Regions from separate parts of the Paraclostridium tenue genome, predicted to be linked through region 3. Evidence: riboswitches for the same ligand, from Rfam matches in the RefSeq annotation. Region 3 holds a riboswitch; each other region holds the start of a gene.
The links. Region 3 has a riboswitch for cyclic di-GMP ahead of ABFX13_RS09435 (methyl-accepting chemotaxis protein). Riboswitches for the same ligand answer to the same signal wherever they lie in the genome.
Positions count from the first base shown of each region.

Region 1: another riboswitch for cyclic di-GMP. It lies ahead of ABFX13_RS09700 (hypothetical protein); the one in region 3 lies ahead of ABFX13_RS09435 (methyl-accepting chemotaxis protein).
Region 2: another riboswitch for cyclic di-GMP. It lies ahead of ABFX13_RS11440 (MSCRAMM family protein); the one in region 3 lies ahead of ABFX13_RS09435 (methyl-accepting chemotaxis protein).

Region 1 is NZ_BAAACP010000011.1:32,725-41,306, forward strand. It holds gene ABFX13_RS09655 (tetratricopeptide repeat protein) at 1-233, shown strand, start outside; gene ABFX13_RS09660 (ATP-binding protein) at 367-1,944, shown strand; gene ABFX13_RS09665 (response regulator) at 1,948-2,652, shown strand; gene ABFX13_RS09670 (potassium channel family protein) at 2,767-3,270, shown strand; gene ABFX13_RS09675 (potassium channel family protein) at 3,270-3,947, shown strand; gene ABFX13_RS09680 (TrkH family potassium uptake protein) at 3,937-5,400, shown strand; gene ABFX13_RS09685 (YvrJ family protein) at 5,467-5,616, opposite strand; gene ABFX13_RS09690 (N-acetylmuramoyl-L-alanine amidase family protein) at 5,769-6,428, opposite strand; gene ABFX13_RS09695 (hypothetical protein) at 6,617-7,192, opposite strand; cyclic di-GMP riboswitch class I at 7,341-7,427, shown strand; gene ABFX13_RS09700 (hypothetical protein) at 7,655-7,891, shown strand; gene ABFX13_RS09705 (HD domain-containing protein) at 8,252-8,582, opposite strand, start outside.
Region 2 is NZ_BAAACP010000015.1:1,214-9,795, reverse strand. It holds gene ABFX13_RS11470 (sensor histidine kinase) at 1-1,320, shown strand, start outside; gene ABFX13_RS11465 (hypothetical protein) at 1,543-1,902, shown strand; gene ABFX13_RS11460 (fascin domain-containing protein) at 1,993-2,490, shown strand; gene ABFX13_RS11455 (bifunctional diguanylate cyclase/phosphodiesterase) at 2,773-4,968, shown strand; gene ABFX13_RS11450 (hypothetical protein) at 5,016-5,345, opposite strand; gene ABFX13_RS11445 (DEAD/DEAH box helicase) at 5,565-7,022, shown strand; cyclic di-GMP riboswitch class II at 7,092-7,174, shown strand; cyclic di-GMP riboswitch class II at 7,208-7,291, shown strand; cyclic di-GMP riboswitch class II at 7,325-7,408, shown strand; partial or broken gene ABFX13_RS11440 (MSCRAMM family protein) at 7,454-8,582, shown strand, end outside.
Region 3 is NZ_BAAACP010000010.1:92,331-100,912, forward strand. It holds gene ABFX13_RS09410 (ABC transporter permease) at 1-1,115, shown strand, start outside; gene ABFX13_RS09415 (SagB/ThcOx family dehydrogenase) at 1,316-2,077, opposite strand; gene ABFX13_RS09420 (PqqD family protein) at 2,256-2,594, opposite strand; gene ABFX13_RS09425 (OPT family oligopeptide transporter) at 2,587-4,506, opposite strand; gene ABFX13_RS09430 (protein adenylyltransferase SelO) at 4,833-6,305, shown strand; cyclic di-GMP riboswitch class I at 6,518-6,594, shown strand; gene ABFX13_RS09435 (methyl-accepting chemotaxis protein) at 6,830-8,582, shown strand, end outside.

The DNA.
Region 1 (8,582 bases), on a different contig from region 3:
TAGGAATTATGTATGAGTTACAAGGTGATCTAAATTTAGCAAGAAGACATTATAGAGCATCATATTCATTAGATCCAACATTTAAAGCTGCTAGTAAAAATTTAGAAAGAATAAGCAATTTCTTTTATAATTCAGAAGATATTGATTATGGAGATAAAATTAACTTAAATTATAAAACAAATTACAATTTAGTTTATGATAAAAATAATATAGGGAGATTAGTTAAAGTATGATATATTAAAAACATTTAAAATAAGTAGAGTAAATATTTATTTTAAATGTTTTTTTATGCAAAAATACAAATATTGTATTTTAATATAATTACTTTTATAATTTAGTATAATAAATTACTAAAGGGGGGATAAAATGAGTTGTGAGAAAATAAAGGAGGATATATTTTCTATAAATTACAGTAAAAATAAATACACCAAAAAAGGTATTGTAAAAAATACATTGAAGGTAATTTGTATAATGTGTATAGCTACTATAGTAGCTTTATTTTTTAAGAAAATAGATTTAAATGAATCCAATATAATTTTAATTTTTTTATTAGGCGTATTATTTTCTTCTATTAAATCAGAAGGGTACTTATATGGAATATTAGCTTCAATAATAGGAGTATTATCATTTAATTTCTTTTTTACAGAACCTTATTATACATTTTTAGCTTATAGAGCTGATTATCCTATAACATTTATTATTATGCTTATATCATCTATAATAACAAGTACACTAACTTCAAAGATAAAAAAAGAAGTTATGTTATCTAATATGAGAGAACAAAGGATAATTATTTTATATAAAAATATAAAGAATTTATTAAAATCACGAAATAAAAATGAAATAGTAGATATATGTAATATAAGTTTGATGAATATATTAAACAAATCAATAGCTACTTCAATATCAGATTTGGATGGAAATTTGAATAATCAAGTAGTAAATATTTATAAAGATAAAGATGATAATAAATTATTTAAATCTACATTAGAGATAGAGGCATTTAAAAAAGCCTTTGATTTGGGTATGGAAACTGGTATAGATACTGACATTTACCAAGATACAAAAGTTTTTAATTATCCTATAAAAGGTCAAAAATCTATTTTAGGGGTAATAGGAGTAGCTTGTTCTGATGGGATAGCATTAGATGAAAATGAAAAAATTTTATTAGAATCAATAGCTACTCAAGTTGCTCTTGCGATTGAAAGAGAAGATTTATTTGAAAAAACAAGAATAGCAAATTTAAATGTTGAAACTGAAAGATTAAGAAGTAATTTACTAAGATCAATTTCTCATGATTTAAGAACTCCTATTACAGGGATAATAGGATCTTCTTCTGTAATCTTAGAAAATTATAAAGATATTGATGAAGAAATTAAAAAAGAACTTATAAATAATATTTATGACGATGCAAGTTGGCTTTCTAGGTCTATTGAAAATGTAATAAGCATAACTAGGGTAGATGAAGATAAATTAGAAATTAAGAAAAGCTTAGAAGTAGTAGAAGAAATAGTGGGAGAAGCTATACATAGAATAAAAAGGTTTTCGAATAAACGAAAGATAATTGTAGAACTTCCAGATGAAGTTATTATGGTAAATGTAGATGGATTATTAATAGAGCAAGTAATTATGAACTTAATTGATAATGCAATAAGACATACACCAGAAAACTTAGAAATAAAAGTAAAAGTTAGTAAAGTAGAAAATTATATACAATTTGAAGTAGAGGATCAAGGAAGTGGATTAAAGGAAGAAGATTTACCTCATATATTTGATAGATTTTATACAAAGAGTAAGGGAAAATCTTTGGAAAAACGAGGTATAGGTCTTGGACTAGCTATATGTAAATCCATTATTGAAGCACATAAGGGAGATATAAAAGCATTTAATAATAAAATGGGAGGAGCGACATTTAGATTTAAAATCCCATATATGAAGGAGTAGAATATGAGTTTAAAGCCGTTAATATTAATAATAGAAGATGAAAAACCAATTAGCAAGTTTATAAAAGTATCACTTGAGACACAGGGGTATGAATGTATAGAAACAGATAATGGAATTAATGCAGTATCTATAGTTTATTCTATGAATCCAGATATAATAATTTTGGATTTAGGATTACCAGATATTGATGGAATAGAAGTAATAAAGAGGGTTAGAGAAGTAAGTTGTGCAAAAATAATTGTAGTATCTGCAAGAGAACATGAAAGGGAGAAGGTATATGCTCTAGATAGTGGAGCTGATGATTATTTAACAAAACCATTTAGTGTACCAGAATTATTAGCGAGAATAAGAGTTTCTTTAAGAAATAAAAATAACTTATCTATAAATCAAAAAGAAAAAGATAATGTATTTGAAGTAAGAGGTTTAAAAGTAGACTTTGAAAAGTATGAGGTAACTGTTGATAAAAATAATATTCATTTAACTCCTATAGAATATAAAATTATGGAGTTGTTATGTCAAAATGCTGGTAAAGTTTTAACTCATAAATTTATAATAAGTAAAATTTGGGGTAATTATCTGGAAACTGAGACACAATCATCACTTAGAGTGTTTATGGCAAGTATAAGGCGTAAAATAGAGAAAGACCCTGCTCAGCCAGAATATATAAAAACAGAAATAGGTGTAGGATATAAACTTATAGCTGAATAAGATATTAATGAAATCTTTATGCATTTATAATTATCTTAACACAATCTTTATACCCTATTTAATATAATTAACATAAATAATAGGAAATAAATATTTATGTTAAGGAGTAAGAAAATGAAAAAGGATGATTTAGAGTATGTAATTATTGCGGGGTGTAGTAGATTTGGAGCTAACATAGCAAATGTATTATCTTTAAGTGGAAAAGATGTTATTATAATAGATTCAGATGAAGATTCATTTAGAAAACTTTCACAAGAATATAGCGGATTTAAACTTATAGGTGATGCAACTGATATAGATGTATTAATAAATGCAGGAATTAATAAAGCTACTATGCTAGTAGCAGCAACTAATGATGATGATGTAAATATTATGATATCTCAGATATCTAAGGTTATTTTTAATACTAAAAAAGTTATATCAAGACTATATGATGATGACAAGGAAGTTGTATATAAAGACTTTAATATAACACTTCTTAGACCTACTAGTTTAACTATTAATGAATTTGAAAGACTGCTTTGTATAAAAGAAAAAAGCAATAAAAATAATAATTCATTTAAATCAATAAAAAATGATAAAATAAGTAGTTTTATAAGAAAAGTAGGTGCATATTAATGAATATTTTAATTGTAGGTGGAAGAAAAAAAGCAGAGTTTTTATTAAAGTCATTATTAAACAAAAATCATAAAGTTACCTTTGTAAATAAAGATTATAAATACTGTAAAGAATTAAGTGAGATATATGAATGTAGTATTATTTGTGGTGATGGATGTAAAAATTATATTTTAGAAGAAGCTGGGGCTAAACATGCAGATATAATAATTGCAATGACTTCTAAGGATTCTAGTAATTTAGCTATTTGCCAATTAGCTAAAAAAATTTATAACATAGACAAAACATTTGCTACAGTTACAAATCCTAAAAATGTAGAAGTTTTTAAATCTTTAGGAATAAATGGAGCAATAAGTGCAACTTATATAGTATCTGATGTTATAGAACAAATGGCTACAATAAATGATATTTATGAATTTGTACCAATTGAAAATGGACAAATCAGACTACTAGATATAATAGTTAAAGATAATTCAAATTTATGTGGAAAATATATAAAGGATTTAAATTTATCAGATAAATCTATAATTGGGTGCATAATAAGAGGTAATAATAGTATTATTCCTAATGGAAATACACAAATAATGGTTAATGATAAACTTATAATATTATGTGATGCAAATGTTCAAAGAGAAGTATTAGACAAAGTTTTAGAAAGTGGTAAATCTTATGGAATGTAAAAGATTTAATCAATGGGGAAGTACTATTTATTATATAGGAATTTTTACATCAATATCTGGGTTTATATTATTATTACCACTAATAAGTATTATATTCTATATAGATGAATTAATTTATGCGCCTAGTTTTTTAATTCCAGCGTTTATTTCTATAGTTTTAGGATTAATTTTAGCAAAAAAATTTAAAGGATATAAAGAGAGAACTTTATCGGTTGGAGAAGATGCAGTAATTGTAGTAAGTGGATGGATATTAGCAACAGTATTTTCTGCAATACCATTTATTATCGGACAAAATTTAAATTTTACACAAGCATATTTTGAAGCTGTAAGTGGGTGGACAACAACTGGTCTATCAGTTATAGATGTAGAATCAGCTCCCCATATATTTTTAATTCATAGAAGTATAATGCAATTTTTTGGAGGAGTAGGAATTGTTTTAGTAATGCTATCAGCATTATCATCTACATTTGGAATGAAACTTTATAACTCAGAAGGACATACAGATAAACTTCTTCCAAATTTAATTAAATCTTCTAGAGTTATAATTTCTATATATTTAGGTTATGTGGTTTCTGGAACAATATTATATGTCATATTTGGTATGCCTATATTTGATGCAATAAATCATTCTATTGCAGCTTTATCCACTGGTGGATTTTCTGTAAGAGCTAATAGTATTGGATACTATGATAATGTTTTTATAGAATTGATAACTATTATATTAATGATATTAGGTACGACAAGTTTTGCAACTCATTTATTACTTGTTAAAGGTAAGTTTAAGGAAATTTTAAAATTAGGCGAAATAAGATTTATGTTTTTAGTTTTAGGAATCTTTATACCACTGATTACTTTTATTTCTTTAAAAGATTTGTATACAAGTTTGTATAAAGGGATTAGGGTTGGATTATTTGAGATTATATCGGCTTTATCAACTACAGGTTTTTCAACTGTAACATATAATAACTGGCCATCTTTTGCAATACTTATAATGATAGTGGCAATGCTTATAGGTGGGGGAGCAGGGTCTACATCTGGAGGGATAAAGCTTTATAGAGTTTATTTAATTATTAAAAAGTTAATATGGAATATAAAAGATAAGTTTTTGCCGAAACATCAAGTATATAGAAATTATGTATATAAGGCAGATGGTAAAATATTTATAAATAAATCAGATATTTTAGAAGTATATAACTATGCGTTTATATATTTAATGGTATTTATTTTAGGGGTATCGATTATGTTAGTATGTAATTACCCACTACAAGATGCAATGTTTGAATTTGCATCAGCTTTAGGAACAGTTGGATTATCAGTAGGGATAACATCATTAAATGCACCACCAATTATTTTATGGACAGAAATTATAGGAATGCTATTAGGTAGACTTGAGATTTGGGTTATATTAATAGCTATAGTTAAAGTTGTTAAAAATAATAGGAAGAATAAATAATAATTGAAACATTAAAAGTATATTTAATAAAAAAGCTGATATAACAAAAAGGTTATATCAGCTTTTTTATTTTTTCATTGATATTATATTTTTACTAAGTTCATTTATACTCTCTGTTAGACTTTGAAGTTTTCCTTCTATTCTTATCAGTAGGTACATACTGATTGCTATTGGAAATCCAACATTGGCTATTAGAGATTGAATTTCTGAGTTCATTTAAATTTCCTCCTTTAAGCTAGGTGGCTTCGGAGAAGTTTTGGTTATACAGCATCTTCCTTCACTGTAAAGCCTAAAAGTCAAGGTTTTAACGTTTCGTCAGATTGCTATATAACCTTCAACTTTACCCTTCGCCTTTGTATTTGAAAAGTTTAATTTGTTATGTAAGTGTCTTTGAAGCCTTTTGATAGGGCTTCGTTTTTTAGTTTTAGGGCATTGTTTTTATCATTAAATGCACCTATGGTTACTTTGTAAAGTGGAGCTTTGGGTGGTGTTTCTTTTTTGATAAAGTTAAGTAGGGTAGAAGCTATGGTTTTAGCTACTTTTTGTAGGTAGTCTTCTTTTTTACATAGATTTTCTATTTCTGGGTTAGATATAAAGTCTATTTCTATTATTATTGATGGCATTTTTGTGTTTTTTAGGACTGAGAACTTTTTTGATTCTTTTACTCCACGATTTGGTGTGTTTAAGTTTTTTGATAGATTTGAAGTTAGATTTTTACCTAGTGTGGAGATTTTGCTGTTTAGGTTATAAACCCAAGTTTCTGTGCCTTTTGCTGATGTGTTAGTGGATGAATTCATGTGAAGGCTTATAAAGTAGTCGCAGTTTTCTTTGTTGGCTTTATTAAATCTTTGTGAAAGCGTGTAATAGGTGTTGTTTTCACGAGTTGTTATTACTTTTTCGTTTGATTTCTCAAGGATTTCTTTTAATATTAGTCCTATTTTTAAGACTATATCACTTTCTTTAGTGTTATTTTTGCCAAGAGCTCCAGAGTCTTTGCCACCATGACCAAAGTCTAAGTAGAATTTCATAGGTTACCTCCTTTATTTTGTTTACTATATGGTATCAGAGGTTTCTTATTTAATATATCAAAGTACTTTAAGAATGATTTAAAAAGTTATACAATCATTTCCTAAATCTTAAGACTTGTTGTTTTAATATAAAAAACTGTACAAAAATGGTGTTTTTTATTTCTTGTACAGTTTAGATAGTAAATATATTATTTTAGAAAATTAACTAAAAAATCAGTTTTAATCCAATACAAAATTCCAGTGAAAATTAAATAAAACATACCTTCTATGGGAAAATATCTTAGTTTTATTTCTTTAATTCCAGATTTAATTTTCTTTACTAAATCATTGTAAAAATCAATATCCTTTATATCTTTAAAATCTAAACTTATACTCATTAAACTATCAATAAATATAGTTTTATAAAACTCTGGTAAATATATTTCATCTTCTCTTATTTCATATTTTATATTTTTTATCTTTAAATATTCCTCAATAATATTTATTACATCCGTTTTTTTAACATTATGTATTGAGTATATGTGTTTATTTTTTCTATATCCCCAAATAAATATTAATAAAAATACTATACTAAATATTATTATGCTACTAATACCTGTGTATCCTAGTTTATATCCTTCTATTAAATCTGAAAATGGACTATATGTTATAAATATAAACATTATTACTTGAGCATATCTAGGGTTAAACATTATTTTTACTCCACTTAATAAAATTACACTACATATAAGTAATGTTATTATCATTAAATTAAATTGTAACATTTTTTCCTCCTTTATAATATTCTGTCTTTTATATAACTAGTCCCTAAAGTAAAATTTAAAATGATATTGTTGTTTTTAGAATAACATAAAAATTCTGTAAATTAAAGGCTTTTTATGTAAATGTTTTCCTTATATAATTTAATTAACAATTTGAAAAATCCAAACTTTAAGAAATTAAAGGACAGAAAACTATAGGGGGTAAGTAGGAGACTATAATTACTAGTAAGTTACCAAAGGGGGACTATTTTATGGATTTAAAGAAAAAAGCAAGTAGAAGTATAGCTATAGCATTAGTTGGAGTATCTGTTATAACGCCTACTATAAATACAGTGAATACTGTGAATAATATGGAAATATTATAAGTAGGAAGTAGATGAGAATATGTTCACATATAAAACTTATGGAATATTTCTTATTACATTTGGTATTTTTCATATAATTAAATATTTATTATTAAACGATATGAAACCAAATTACATTTCTAGAATGTTTAATATAACTTCAATGGAAGACTATATAAAAACCCAAAACAACATAGTTTGTATGATTAGTATATTGTTAATATTTTCAGGAGTATTTTTTATTATAAAAGATAAGTTAACACCATTAGAAACTTTAATTCCATATATTGTTTTTATAATTCCATATATATACATATGGATAAAGAAGTACTATATAAAAATAAAAAATAAGGCTTAACTTAAGCCTTATTTTTTATTTTTGCCAAATTAATCATAGTATTTAACATTTTATATTTCACTCCAAAATAAACACATCTTAATCCATTTTTTACTTTTTTGTATTTAATTAACTGGTCTTAAAAATCATATGACAAGTGGTTAGATATGCAGATAAACATTATTACTTAACTAATTGTATTGCTAATAAAAATGTTTATATAGATTATAAACTAACTTAAATGGAGTGAATTTAGAATAGTATGTTATATGTTATTGCATATAGCTAGTAAAAATGACCTTAAAATTCATTTAGATAAATTTTAAGGTCATTAACTTTATTCTAAATATGTAAGTTTCTAAATTGAAATACTAAGACTAGTTATTTCAATTTGTAATTAAGATATTCATAAGCATCTTTTAACCATGGATGAATTACCTTAATTTCATTTTGTAATAAATAATCAATATAGTAAAGAGCTGAATGCTCTAAAGATTTATCCAAATTATATAATAACCCTTCTAAATAGGGTGGATTTCCACTTTGGTCCCATTTTACCTTATCTGAGACAAATAATAATAAATCTAGCTTAGAAGGCTCTTTTTTTAATGTAGTATGACATTCAATCGCTGATAAAATTGAAGTATCATTAATTTTAAAAATCTCTTGTGCAATTACTTTTGAGATTTTTTGATGTATGATTAAAGGTAGT
Region 2 (8,582 bases), on a different contig from region 3:
GTGATTATTTTTAATAAAATGAACGATATAAAAAAACCAGAAGATAATTTTACCAGAGATTTTAGTAAGTATATATATGAAGATAATAATAAAATCTTAGTAGATAAAGAAGGGAAAAATATACTAGACAAAAAACATATATGGATACAAATATTAGATGAAAACTCAAATGAATTATATAGGTATAATGCACCAGAGAAACTTGATAAAAAGCATACTCCAGCACAACTTATAAATGGATATAAATATGCCGGAGGTTTTAAAGATATAGGTACAGATAATATATTAGTATCTAGTAAACTTATAAATAATAAAGAGTACACTTACATATTAGGGTTTAGCAAAAATGACTTACAAAAATATATATTTACATTTAATTCAATGGATTTAGCAAATACAGCTATAAAAATAATATGGATTATATTATGTATAGATTTAATAATAGCGTTAATATTTGGATATTTATTTAGCAAAAGACTTACAAAACCTATGAAAAGTATAATAGAAGGTGTCGAGAATTTAGAAGAAGGAAAATATGATGTATATTATAAAGAAAAAGGACTGTATCAAAGTGTATATAATAAGTTAAATAAGTTAGCAGATACTTTAAAAAGTAATGAAGCTCAAAGAAATAAATTAGATAAATTAAAACAGGAATGGATAGCAAATATATCACATGATATAAAAACACCTTTATCATCTATAAAAGGATATGCAGAACTTTTAAGTGATAATGATTATGAAATAGACAGTGAAGAGGTTAAAGATTATGGACTAATAATAAATCAGAAATCAGAATATATTAAAGAATTAGTTGATGATTTAAATTTAACGATGAAACTAAAAAGTAGTGATAGATTTTTAAATAAAAGTGAAGATAATATAGTGAGAATAGTTAAAGATTCTATAATACAAATTCTTAACGATCCTAAATACGCACATAGAAATATTGAATTTACAACAAATAAAAATATTATAAAAAAACAAGTTGATTCTAATCTTTTTAAAAGAGTTATAAATAATCTTGTTTATAATGCTTTGATACATAACAATGAAGATGTTAGTATAATAGTAAGTATAAATTACAAAACTGATAATGAAATTATCATATCTGTTAAAGATAATGGTAAAGGAATTAGTAAGGATGATTTAGAGTGTATATTTGATAGATATTATAGAGGTACAAATACAGGAGAAATTCATAAAGGGTCAGGACTTGGAATGGCAATAGCTAAGGAAATTATCATAGCTCACGGATTTGATATAGGTATAACTAGTAAACTTGGAATTGGAACTACAGTTTTTATAAATATAAATTAATTTAGAGTATGTAATAATTATAAAAGGGTATGTCTTAAAATTTAGGATATACCCTTAAAATATATCTACAAAAAGAGTAAAGAAATTATCTATTATTTATAAAAATAAGGAAGTGAATAAAAAAATTGACAAAATATATAAAATGGTGTCAAAAAAGGTATTAAGTGCATAAGTTAATGTATGGATATTAAAATCCATAAATAATATAAGGGAGTTGGTTTTATGGGATGTAATAATCATAAATCCTGTAATAAATCAAATAGCAATATAAAATGTTGTCATTGCCATTTTCACTGTAATTGTAATAATAATTCAGTGAATGAATGTAGAAAGTTTCCTACTTGTCCAGATAGAAGAAATAGAGATAACATATATAGATATTTAGGTAAGTATTTATATAATTTATTAGAAGAAATAGATTTACCATGTGGACATCCTGGATTAGAAGAGAGTATACGAACATTAGCTGAAGGTGGATGTTTACCATGTGGGCATCCAACTTTAGAAGAGTTAATATTAATTGCTTTGTTTGATAATAAAGAAAATTTTTGTGAATATTGCTTTAAAAAATGTTGTAGATAGTAAAAATATTATGGAAGTATGAACCATTAACCTCCTATTGTCGTAATATATATTAAAGTTTAAAATTTAATTGACAATAGGAGGTTTATAATGAATAAAAATTTTGACATAAATAGAGATCAAAATGGGGTTATAGTATATCCACCATGGATGGAGGAGTTTATAAAGTATTATTTTCCACAAAACCCAGATAAACAAGAGGAAGACAATAATAAATTAAAAGTTAATATAAAATCTATAGTAGAAGACGAGTTTGTAGTAGTTGGAGATGATGATTACCTTTATGCAACAGGTAGAAGGGTTAATCAAAATGGAATATTTAGAATAATAATGCTAGATGATAATGAAGTTAAAATACGACAAGCAGGTGGAGATTTTATAAGAGTTGATAATAGAGATTTCTTAGTTGCAGATACTGATAGAAAAGGAGCAACTAAGTTTAAAATGTATAAAATAGATGAAAAAGAATATGTATTAAAAGCACCTAATGGGTATTATGTAAGAGTAAGAGATAATGACAAGAGACTTGTTGCTAGAGCTGAAAACCCTGGAAAAAGAACTAGATTTAAGTTTAGAGAAGTTAAATAATTAAAAAAAGCAAATCCTAGAAATAGGATTTGTTTTTTTATGAAAAAATTACTTTATAAATTTGGTTATATGGGTATTAAATAATAAAAAGGAAAAATTTTACTATAAATTCGAAATATTGACACTTATACAAATAATATGATAATTTAAGGTATATTTATTTGAATATTAACTAATTGACACTTTTTAAAAAATTTTGTGAAAAGATTTAGATTTAAAGATTAATAAAAAATATCAAAATTTAAAATCAAAAAGCTAGCAATAAAGACAGAAGGGTGTAAAATGATTAAAAATTTAAATGAAAATATTATTGAAAGTTTAAAAAGTACAATAATAATAGGATTTATAAGTATCAGTTTTATTTTGATTGTAGATAAAAACTTAAAAGAAGAAATTGCAATTAATATATCAGAAGTAAACACACAAGTAGAGGCAAGAATTGCTACCTATATAAACAATAATATGTCTAAATTAGAAAGTTTTAATTCTTATATAAACTATGATATAGATAAATATGGTAAGGAAAAAGCAAAACAAATATTTTTAGATACTTTTAATAAATCAAATATTTCGAATTCATTTAAAGGTATTGGAATTGTAAATAAAGAAGGTTATTTAAATTATGGAAATGGAGATATATATGTAGGTAATAGCACTTATTTTAAAGAAAGCATTAAGGGGAAGAATTATGTAAGTGAGCCAACAAAAAGTATAATTGATGGTAAAGATAGTATAATATATTCTATTCCACTTAAAATTAACGATAAAATAGAGGGAGTCTTAGTTGGATTTTCCCATTATGAAGGTATAGCTTTAAGCTTAAAACAAAGTATATATTCATATAAAGGAAGTTTATATATAGTAGATAAATATGGGAATATAATTATTGGTGATGAAAGGAATAGAGAAGGTCTAAAAATATTATATAACAAAAGTAAAAACCTAGAAGGTAAAACAAATATCGCAAGTTGCAAGAAGCCAAAACTAGGTGTTTTTAATAATGAGCGAATTTATTTATATTATAATTATATAGAAAATACTGATGGTTGGTATTTAGTATCAATAACACCTATAAATAAAGTTTTTTCAAGTTTGACTAATATAATAAATATATCGTTATTTACAATACTTATACTTACCTTACTTTATGTTGTTAATAATTATAAAAAGTATATTAAAAACAAAAAAGCTTTAAGAAAAGCTACTTATATAGATAGTTTAACTAACATAAGTAATCAAAAAAAGTTTAAAATAGATTGTAAAGAAAAACTAAAAAATGCTAAAAGTGACGATAAATATGTTTTAGTATCAATTGATATAAATAGATTAAAATTTATAAATGATGTGTTTGGGTATGAAGAGGGCGATAATCTTATAAAGTATATAAGTAAAAAATTAACTATTTTAAAATTTGAAAATATACATGGAAGAATTTCTAATAATATATTTGCTTTGATGTTTAAATTAGATAAAGAATTAGATTTGGAAAAGTTTTTAATGAAACTACATGATTATCTAAATATTGTTTGCTCAAATAATAGTGATTTAAATTTAAAATTAAACATGGGAGCTTATATAATAGAAAATGCTAATGAAGAAATTGATAAAATTATAGACAATGCAAATATAGCTAGGATAGAATCAAAAAAGATTAAAAATAAACCATATTATATATATGATGAAGCTTTAAAAAATAGAATCAATCAAGAAATTATAGTTGAAAGTGAATTAAAAAAAGGCCTAGAATCAGGAGAATTTAAAGTTGTATATCAGCCTAAGGTAGATATACATAATGAAAAGATAGTTGGGGCAGAGGCATTAATAAGATGGAATCATAATAAAAAAGGATTTATAAGTCCAAATGTATTTATACCAATAGCAGAGAAAAATGGAAACATAAATTTAATAGGAAAATGGGTACTTGAAGAAGTTTGTAAAGATATAAAAAAATGTAAATTAAAAGGTGAAAAAGTAGTTCCAATATCTGTGAATTTATCAAGAGTAGAACTATACAGAGCTGATTTGATTCAATCTATTAAACAAACTATTAAAAAATATGATGTAGAACCTGAATTAATAGAAATTGAAATTACAGAAACAGCAGCACTAAATGATATTGAATATATAAATAATAAAATATATCAAATTAAAAAATTAGGAATAAAAGTTTCTATGGATGATTTTGGAACAGGCACTTCTACATTATCAAATTTAAAATTAATAGATATAGATATATTAAAATTGGATAGAAGCATGATAATAGATTTAGAGGAAAATAAAAAAACTTTTATATTTGTAAAAACCATAATTAGATTAGCTAAAAAGTTTAATTTTAAAGTAGTTTGTGAAGGTGTAGAAAATAATAAGCAAGTAAATATATTAAAACAATTTAATTGTGATATGATACAAGGATATGTGTATTTTAAACCACTTGAATTTTTTGAGTTTAAAAATATATTAAAAAAACAATATCAATAAATTTAATAATAAAAAAGATGACTAGTTTATATTAGTCATCTTTTTTATTATCTATTTTCATGGATTAATAATAAATATGAAGCTCCAGCTAAGTAAGGAGATAATGTTTTAGGATATTTAATTTTTCCAACTAAATCATTGTTTTTATATATAAATCCATTGTCTAAAACTTTTCCTATAGGATTTGAGTCTAGGTTAGAATATATAAGTCCATTTTCATCAACTTTTCCAACTACATTATTATAATTATCATAAATAAGATTTGCAGATACCTTTCCCATAGGGCAATTGTGGTATAAGTGATTGTGAATAATGTTATCTAAGTCCAATCTAGCTATAGATCTATTATTATAAGTGTGTTTTATCATTTCAAACATAATTTTAATTCTCCTTTAAAATAATAAAATTTTTAATATAAAATAATAACTTATATTAAATTTTATTAAGTAAAGTTGTTTTTTATGAATATATAATATTATGAAATTAAATATTTAAGAGATAATAAGTTTAATATATTAAAAAAGATTTATTACTTTAAAGATATGATATAATAAATAGCTATAAAAATTTTAATTTAGATAAGTAAGGTGGTAGTAATGATTAATAATTTTAAAGATTTTAATTTAGATAAAGATATAATAAAAGCCATTTATAATCTTGAGTATAATATTCCGTCTAAAGTTCAATGTGAATCAATTCCAAAACTTTTAAATAAAGAAAATATAGTTGTTAAATCAAAAACTGGTAGTGGGAAAACTGCAAGTTTTGGAATACCAATATGTGAAAAAATAGATATTAACAATAAAAATCTACAAGCATTGATAATTGTACCAACAAGAGAATTAGCTATACAAGTAAAAGAAGAAATATCTAATATTGGAAGACTAAAAAAAATTAGATGTAGTGCAATATTTGGAAGACAACCTATAAAAGAGCAAATAAATGAACTAAAACAAAGAGTTCATGTAGTAGTTGCTACACCTGGAAGAGTAATAGATCATATAAATAGAGGTAGTATAAACTTAGATAATATAAATTATTTTATAATAGATGAAGCTGATAAAATGCTTAATAAAGGATTTATAGATGATATGGAGTTTATATTTAATAACATACCTAAAGAGACTGCCATAGGATTATTTTCAGCAACTATAGATAAAGATATATCATATATATACAATAAATATATGATAAATCACAGTATGATAGAAATTGAAAATGATGAAGAACTAGATAAAAAACAAATAGAAGAAAAGCTAGTTTATTTAAAAGAAGAAGAAAAATATAATTCATTAAAAAATATAATATATTATCATAATCCCAAAACTACTATAGTATTTTTAAATACTAAAGATAGAGTAACTAAATTATACAACAAGATGAAAAAAGACAACTTTTTAGTTGAACAACTTCATGGAGATATGTCTCAAGAAAAGCGTATATTTGTAATCAAAGATTTTAAAGAAGGTAAGTATAATATTTTAGTTAGTACAGATGTAGCAAGTAGAGGAATACATATAGATGATGTATCTTTAGTTATAAATTACGATGTTCCTACAGATAAAGAAAATTATATACATAGAATAGGAAGAACAGGAAGAAAAGATAAGTATGGAAAAGCTATAACTATGGTTAATGAAAAAGATAAAAAATATATAGATGAGATAATAAAATATACTGGTCATGAAATAAACATTATTAATGAATTAAGTAGTGAAGATATAACAAAAGGAAAAGCTAAGTTTGAGAAAGCTTCAAGTATATTATTAAATAACAAGAAGGTAAAAAAGAAAGATAAAAAAGTTCATAGTGAAGTAACTAGAATATACTTAAATGCAGGTAAAAAGAAGAAAATAAGAGTTTTAGATATTGTTGGGACTTTTAGTAATATTGAAGGCATAAATAATGAAGATATAGGTGTTATAGAAGTTTGTGACTTATGCTCTTATGTTGACTTATTAAATCATAAAGGTGAAATGTTTTTAAAAAAATATAAAGAAATAAGTATAAAGAAAAAATTAGTTAAAGTAAGAAGAGATAATTCTAATTGTTAGATTTATAAGTAAATTAATAATAATATTGAAAATAGTGTCGAAATTTGATAAACTATTTTAGTAAAATTAAATAAATAAGAAATGAAGAAGTATATTCTGTATGTGGGCATCTGGAATATATGGAGTTAGTGATGCAACCGGCTATATTTACAAATTGTAGATATAGCTTTTTTTGTTCTAAAATTTAACAAATAAGAAACGAAGAAGTATATTCTGTATGTGGGCATCTGGAATATATGGAGTTAGTGATGCAACCGGCTATATTTACAAACTGTAGGTATAGCCTTTTTTGTTCTAAAATTTAATAAACAAGAAACGAAGAAGTATATTCTGTATGTGGGCATCTGGGATATATGGAGTTAGTGATGCAACCGGCTATATTTACAAACATGTAAGTATAGCTTTTTTTATTGAAAAAAAGAGGTGATCATTTGAGAAAAGGAAAAAATAAGGCAATATTAAGTTTAGTGTTTGTGTTTAGTATGATTTTAAATCTTATTTCACCAGGGATAATGGTATATGCTGAAGATGTATCTAATAGTCCTTCAGTTGAAATAACAAGTGCAACATTTGATGATTATACTGTAAGAGCAGGTATGATTAAAACTTTCAGAATTGATTATAAAATTAAAGATCCAAGCAAAATTACCCCAGGAGATAGTATTACTATAACACTGCCTAAGATCTTTAGAGATGTTAACCCAGTATGTTCAGATAAGCATTTTTCAGGGCAAGAATATAATCCTAATACTGGAGTATTAAAGTTAATATTTAATGATAATATAAAAAATGCATTAGAGGGATATTTAAGTGTAACAATGGTTGGTGATAAAAATATTAAAGATGGAGAATACCCTATTGTTATAAATACTAATGGAGATACAGAAACTGTTACATTAACAGGTGAAGGTAGAGAAGAATCAACAGGTGGAGGATCAAATCCACTTATGTACAAAGGTTCATATTTACCACGAGACTCTAAGGGAGAAGGGCTTATAACAGATATAAATAAACCAGTTAGATACTATGTAGAAATAAATAGAGATCAAAACGGACAAATGGGTGATGCTTACTTTGAGGACCAAATTCCAGAGGGAATGGTTTTAGATAAAAATAGTATAAGTATAATTCAACATGACTATGAAAGTGGAGTAGATAGAGATATAACTAATGATCTTTTAAAATTTGGAAAACTTATAGCTGAAAAAGATTCTCTAAAAATAGATCTTGGGGATATATATAATGATAGCTATTCTGTTAATTATAATACTTTGATATTACCAAATCCTCCAAAAGACATTAGATATGTAAATAAAGCAAAATTAACATATAATGGGAAAAATAATGATTCTAGTGCTACAGTTAAGTTAGCAGCAGGAGCAGGGGCTATAAATGTCTATAAAACTGTAAATAAAACTAATATAACTAATGATGAAAAGGATCAAAACATAGAATATAAAATAGCATTTGATTCAGCAGGACACTTTTTAAAGAATACAATGCATGTGAAAGACAAATTAGATTCGAGGCTGACTGATATTAAGATAGATCAAACAGGGC
Region 3 (8,582 bases):
CTATAGGAACAGATTTTACAATAGGAGATACGAGTTTTTATAGAATGGAATTTGACCCAAATGCTATAAATGCCCTTACTGAAGATGTAATTAAAGACCTTGAAAAATTAAATGGAGTTAACTCTATTGATAAAATGTATTATAAACAAACTAAGATACCTTTAACTGACAAGATAAAAAAAGCTTTAGATGCTAAGCATAAAGAAGGAAATGAAGAGATAAATGAATCAATAGATGAAATATTAGAAGAAAAAAAGATTTCAAGTGAATACTATGGAGTGGATAGAGGTATATATAAGCTTTTAAAAAATTATATATCTGAAGGTAAATTAGATGAAGAAAAATTTGCATCTGGCGATTATATAATAGCAAATACAAACTTTATGCTTGGAAATTTGGTAAAGGTTGGGGATAAGGTAACGATACCTTTTGAAAATGGTAAAAGTAAAGAGTACACAGTAATGGCAATAATGACTAACGAACCAGCATACTTAAATAGAGGAATTGGATTTCCATGTTTTACAGGGTATTTGCCATCAGAAGAATTTAAAACTACAACAAAAAATAATTCAATAATTACGGCTATGTTTAATGTTAAAGATGGTAAAGAACAAGAAGTAGAAAATAATATTAAATCTTTAATAAAAGCTAATCCATTGCTTGATTATAGATCAAAACAAACTTATATAAATGAATTTAAATCAACTATAAAAATTTATGAAATAGTAGGTTATGGACTAAGTGCCATAGTAGGTATTATAGGAATACTAAACTTTATTAATGTAGTATCAACAAATATCATATCTAGAAAGAATGAACTGGATATGTTAAATAGTATAGGTATGACAAGAAATCAAATTAAAAAGATGCTTATACTTGAAGGAATATATTATGTAGTAATAACAATAGGTGCAGTAGTTATAATAGGATTGCCACTTACTTATTTATTGGTTAATACAATTACAGGTGGAATGAGTATATTTAGTTATAGTTTTAGAATTATGCCTGTAATATTATCACTACCTATACTACTATTAATATCTATTTTTGTTCCAAGTATTTGTTTTGAAAAAGTTAACAATGAAGTAATTATAGAAACTCTTAGAAATAGCTAAATAAGCTTATGATGTATGTCAAGAAAAGAAATTATATGTAAAAGTAGGATTTGGAGTTGTTAAAACTACTTACATTATAGATGAAAATGGGATTAGAAATAAATTAAAGTAAAAAATCTCAAAAATGCCTTATAAGATGTTTTTGAGATTTTTATTTAAACAATACAAATCATTGTATTTATATTAAATTTTAAATAACTTTATTTTAGTTTTTTTCCTACACAAGCCATATAAATTACAAATTCATTTTCTCCATCTAAATCTAGCATATTATCAATTATATCTTGATCATAAATTCCAATAGCACAAGTACCGTAGTTAAGAGATTCTGATGCTATATAAAGATTTTGACAAACATGACCAATATCTATAAGTATTTTTTTATGAGCAGTTATACTAAATTTATGTTCACTTCTATATGGAATACAGCTCCAAGCAAATACAACAGCACTTTTAGAAACAAAATTTTGAACAAAAGGCTGGTTAGGAGTTGCTTTATCTATTTCATCATCTATATTATTTAAAGTTTTCATAAACATAAGTTTATGCTCTAGTGGTAAATATCTATAAACTCCACACTCTAATTCTTCAACATTATTTATTATTAAATATGTTTCAAAAGGATGAGTACAACCAGCAGAAGGTACTGTTCTTAATGCGCTTGATTTATCTTTTACAGTTTGTATTCCTTGAGTAGCCCAAAGCAAGTATGAAAGTTCAGATAAATTTATTTTTTCATCACTATACTTTCTTATACTTCTTCTATCATTTATACAATCTAATACGTTAGGTTTAACTAAAATGTCTTTGCTTAAAGGCGGTAATTCTATTAAATCAGAATTTGAATCATACTCTTTTTGAAAAGTTGGAGCAGGTATTCCTTTTTGTTTATCAGTTTTTATCTGCTTTAATATTTCGAAATCAGCTTTAAAAAATTCTCTGTTTTGTGCAATTTTATCCATAGATGTCTCCTTATTAAAATGTATAATTTTTTATATTCATTATATCATACTATACAAATAGGCTATAAGAAGGTATAGTTATAAAAGTATTTTAAGTATTTATTATTAAAAACCTAAAAAAGGGATTATAACATTATAGTTATAATCCCTTAAATTTTAATATTCATTTAATAACTCATTAACTTATCTTTTCAATATACTTACAATTAACCTCGATATGATTTAAAAAAACTAATAATCTTTCATAAAGAGGATGAGAATCCTCACCGTAAGTATTTTCTAAACTACAACCTATGTCCTCAACAGTTTTTTTACCATCTATTTGTAAAAACACAAAACTACTGTATTTATCAAGTTCAATCTTTTTATACATAGGAATTTTAAACTTTAACTTCCTAAAAAATTTTTGTATAAAATGATCTTGCTTTTCAATTATAGTAACTAAATCATTATGAACTTCATAATCAACATTACTAGAAACTTTGAAAACTAAATTTAAAATATCATTATTATTCATTATTTTTCACCTTAGATTTAACAATAGGTATAGTAGTCAGTATTACTAAAACAGCTAATAAGATTATTGCCATTTCATTACCTGCGGCAAAGCCACTAGGTGTATTTCCTCCAACTAATCCTGTAACTTGACATATTATTCCTATAAGTCCTAGTATAGATCCACCAGCAACTAAACCAGAAGATAAACTTATACCATTAGAAATTTTAACTTCTTTTTCTTTATCATTTTTAGCAGTTTTTTCAACTAATACACGAATTAATGCTCCAACTAATATTATAGAAGTTGTCGCAACTGGTAAATAAAATCCTATAGCGATAGTCATTATAGGTAAATTTAATAAGTATAAAACAACTGCCATAAATACTCCAACTATAATCATAACCCAAGGTAATTCACCTGACATTATACCTGATGTTAATGTTGACATTAAGTTAGCTTGAGGTAGTGCAAATGGTGGGTTATCACCAGTTATTCTAAGTTGGTCTGATAATAATATCATAGTTCCAACAACAACTACAACACCAACAATACTTGCTAATGTAAAATAGCGTTGCATTTCATTTTTGCTACCACCTATGATATAAGTTACTTTTTGAGATTGACTGTATCCACCAGCTATTGCGATAGAAACAACTATGAATGAACCAAGTAAAAGTAAAGATTTATTATCAGTTGGTGATTTCCATCCCATTAGAACAAATACTAATGTAACTATAACTAAAGATGCGATAGTCATACCAGATACAGGTAAATTAGATGTTCCTATAGTTCCTGTTAAACGTCCAGCAACTATAACAAATAATAAAGATAATACTAATGATAATATAGCACCTACTATAGCCATCATAAAACTATTAGAAACTATAAATGAAGCTATAAATCCAACAACCATTCCACCTAATAATATTAATATTTGAGCAGAAGAACCATCACCTTTAGTAGCAGTAGCTCTTGCTTTAGCTGTTTCTTTTACTGAAGCTATTATAGTTGGGATAAGTTTTATAGCACCTATTATTCCACCGCAAAGCATCATACCAGCACCTATGTATTTAACATAACTACTAGATATTGCTTGAACAGTCATTTCATTTATTGGCATTGAAGGGTCATTCCATACCATAACACCATCTTTAGCTAAATCAGTAAAGTATCCTATTAAAGGAGTAATACCAAATACTGATAACACAGAACCAGCAAACATTGTTAAAGCAATTTCAATACCAACAATAAATCCAATTCCTAATAAAAGAGGATTAACCTCCATATCAAATTTCCATTTGTAACTTTTACTACCTATAAAGCTAATTACATTATTTGTTAAATTTAAAAATGAACTAGTTAAAACAGTTATGATTCCACCAATACCAAAGCCAATACCCATATACTTTATAGAATCTCCACCACTATCTGAAGCAACCAATGTTTCAGATATAGCCATTGATTCAGGATAAACAAGTTTACCATGTTCTTCAATTATTAAATAATTATGAACAAGTGATGCTACACCAATACCAAATAAAACACCACCAACACCAACTGCAACTCCTTCAATGAATGAAATTTGACTACCAATTAAAATAACAGAAGGTAATACAAATATAAGTCCACTAGCAACTGATTCTCCACCACTTGACATACCTTGAATTAAGTTTTTACCAAGTATACCTTTATGCTTTGCAAACATACTTACAAAAGCTGAACCTATTATTGCACCAGGAATACCGGCAGCAACTGTAAGTCCTGCTTTCATACCTGAATATGCAGTAGAAGCTGCAAATACTGATGCCAATACAAGACCTATAATAAGTACTGCTATATTGCCACCTGTTTTTGATTTATCGGTTATATAAGGAACATAATCTTTGCCAGATACTCCCCCATATGCACCTTTAGGCAATTTTTTATTCATCTAGATATCCCCCTTTTTTATTTAGATATTTATATTGTAGCACCGAAGCAGGATGTCCTATTTTAAAATTTAAATAGTAATAAAGATAAAAAATGATTATAAAAAACAAGAAAATAACAGGCTTTACAGCAATGTAAAAATTAAAAGAAAAAATTAAAATTTAATAAGTAGAATAAGGTCAAGATTTTATATAAAAAAATTGGCAACTTAATTAAATATAAATAAGTTTTTTAATAAAAACAAACTTATTTTATATTGTTAACAAGGGTATATTAAATAAGAGTAGAAACATCACACTAAAATTATGGAATATATAAGGAGAAAAAATGACTAATAAAAAAGAAATTATAAAGATGGGATGGAACTTAGATAATAGCTATATTACCTTGCCCAAAGCATTTTATAGCAAAATTAATTTAAATAAAGTTAGCTCACCAAAATTAGTTATTTTAAATGAAAGTTTAGCTAAATCTCTAGGATTAAATAGTGATGCTCTAAAAAGTCATGATGGAGTGTCAATACTTGCAGGTAATGAAACTATAGAAGAAGGGGCTTTTATTGCTCAAGCTTATGCAGGTCATCAATTTGGACACTTTACAATGCTAGGAGATGGAAGATCATTATTAATAGGTGAGCAAATAACACCGTCAAAAGATAGATATGATATTCAACTTAAAGGTTCTGGTAAAACTCCATATTCCCGAGGAGGAGATGGAAGAGCAGTTCTTGGACCTATGCTTCGTGAATATATAATAAGTGAAGCTATGTATGGTCTTGGTATACCAACTACTCGTAGTTTAGCAGTAGTTAAAACTGGTGAATCTGTAATTCGTGAAAGCATAAAAGAAGGGTCAATTTTAACTCGTGTAGCTTCTAGCCATATTAGATTTGGGACATTTGAATATGCAGCAAGATTTAAAGGAGTAGATGAAGTAAAAATATTAGCTGATTATACAATAAAAAGACATTATTCACACATAAAAGATGATGATAATAAATATCTAAATTTACTCAAGGAAGTAATAAAAGCTCATGCTAGTCTTGTTGCGAAATGGCAAACTGTTGGATTTATTCATGGGGTTATGAATACTGATAATATGACGATTAGTGGAGAAACTATTGATTATGGTCCTTGTGCTTTTATGGATAATTATAATGCAAATACCGTATTTAGTTCAATTGACACTAAAGGTCGATATGCTTATAAAAATCAACCTATTATGGCTGAATGGAATTTATGTAGATTTGCTGAAACATTATTGCCTTTATTACATGAAAATCAAGAAGAAGCTATAAAAATAGCACAAGATGCTATTTCTAATTTTTATGAATCATATTATTTAAATTGGTTATCTAATATGAGAAAAAAACTTGGACTATTTAATGAAGAACTACAAGATAAAACTATAATTGAAGATTTACTTAGTATGATGGAAAAACATAATGAAGATTTCACTAATACTTTTATTAATTTAACCTTTGATAAAAATAAAGATAAAGGTATGTTTAGTAGTAAAGAATTTGATAATTGGTATAATATGTGGCAAGAAAGACTTAAAAGGCAACCGCAATCAAAAGAACAAGTTCATCAATTGATGAAAAATTCTAATCCAGCAGTAATTCCAAGAAATCATAGAGTAGAGGAAGCAATAGCAGCTGGTGATAAAGGTGACTTTAGTGTAATGATGAAGCTTCTTGATGTAATTTCAAGACCATATGATCACTCAAAAGATCAAGAGGAGTATTCACAGTTACCAAAACCTTCAAGTTGTCCTTATAGAACTTTTTGTGGAACATAAAGTTAATATAAATAATTTAATTTATTAAAATAAGAGAAAAGGTATTGATAATCAATCAATACCTTTTTATATTATTATAAACTTAGCTTTTCTTATAATTTTATAATGATTTATCGTTAAAAATTCCTGAAAAACATACAAAAACTTTAAAATATTTACAAAAAACCCCATTTATGCTAAGATGAATGTGGATTTAAATATAAAATAAAACTTAATTTAATTAGCAAACCCGGAGTGATTCGGCGACGCAAAGCTATAGGGACTTTTTTTAAGTCAGCCAGTTGCATAAATTGTATTGAAAAGAAGAGTGTTGACGGGTCCATGTTGATGCTCTTTTATTTTTATCTTATGTAAATGGATTAAAAAATTATAATACTTTATGAAGGAGGTTTATTATGGATAATCACAAAAACATAAGTAGCTTTATAATTAGTCTAAGTATAACTAAGTCTTAAAGTGTTAATTTTAGTGGGTTTCATGATAAAAGATTAACGTACAAAGATAAAATAACGGGAGATAAAAAAATGAAATTTAAATTAAGACAAAAAAGTAAAGACGGAATAAAAAGTATAAAAACTAAACTTACTTTAATAATTGTATGTTTTTCAGTTATTTGTTGTTTATGTTTAGGGGCAATTACAAGTTATTTAAACTATAAAACATCTAATACTATTTTATCAAATACAGTAGTAGAAACAACTAAAGAAGCAGCGGAAACCGTTGCTCAAAAAATTACAAACCTAAAAAATGCAGCAATTCAAACAGGTATTATAAAAGAAATTTCAGATCCTAAGATAAGTGTAGAGGAAAAGAAAAACATAATAACTAGACAAGAAAAATTATATGGATTATCATTAGGTCAAATTATAGATGCAAATGGTAAAGATTTATTTAGTGGAAATGATTATTCTAGTAGAGATTATTTTAAAATTTCTATGCAAGGAAAAGCATACATGGGTAGCCCTGTTGTTAGTAAAGTAACAGGAAATCTTACACTTGTAGTTTCAGCACCTATTTGGGAAAATGGAGTACAAGGTAGTAAAATAGTAGGGGTTGTAACTTTTGATGCAGATAAAGATTTCTTAAATGAAATTGTTAATAACATAAAAATAAGTAAAAATAGTTATTCTTATCTTTTAGATAATGAAGGAACAACAATAGCTCATAGAGATACTAGTCTTATTGGTAAGGAAAATACTATAAAAGCTGCACAAACTAATTCAAACTTACAACCTTTTGCAGAAGCTGATAAAAAACTTATTTCAGGAAATACAGGATATACTGATGTTGAGTTAAAAGGAGAAAGTTGGATTTTAAGTTATGCTCCAGTAAAAAATAGTAATAATTGGGGTATAGGTATAATGGTAAATAAAAATGATTTCCTTGGACAAATGTATACTTCAATTATAATCACAATTATATTAGCTATATTATTTACAATTGCAGCATTTATTGCAGCGATAAGATTTGCTAATAAAATAGGAAATCCATTAAAACAATGCAGTGAAAGATTGAAAAAATTAGCTGAAGGTGATTTAAATTCAGAAACACCAATTATAGACGCAGATGATGAAATAGGTTTAGTAGCAGATGCTACAGGTAAAATAGTTGCTGATTTTAGAGAAATGATAAATACACTTACAAATATATTAACTGAAATTAGTAATGGTAATTTAGATATTGACGTAGACGATGATAAATTAAGTGATCTATTTGTAAATGATTTTGAACCAATGTTAATAGCTGTAAATAAAATAGTAGATGATTTAAACAGTACTTTAGAACAAATAAATACTTCTGGAGAACAAGTTGCAATCGGTTCAAATCAGTTAGCAGAAGGTGCTCAAGTACTTTCTCAAGGTGCTACAGAACAAGCAAGTTCAATTCAAGAACTTTCAGCAACTATAAATGAAATTTCAGTGCAAATAAAAGAAACTGCACAAAATGCTGAGAGAGCAAAAGAAATATCTGTAAATTCAAGTATTGCAACAGATAAAGGAAAAGAGCAAATGCAAGAAATGATTGCTGCAATGGACGAAATTAGCAATACATCAAATGAAATTGGAAATATAATAAAAAATATTGATGATATAGCATTCCAAACAAATATTTTAGCACTTAATGCAGCTGTAGAAGCAGCACGTGCAGGAGAAGCTGGTAAAGGATTTGCTGTTGTTGCTGATGAAGTTAGAAATCTTGCTGCAAAATCTGCACAAAGTGCAAAAGATACAGCTGAGTTAATTGAAAAATCACTTAAAGCAATAGAAAATGGAACTG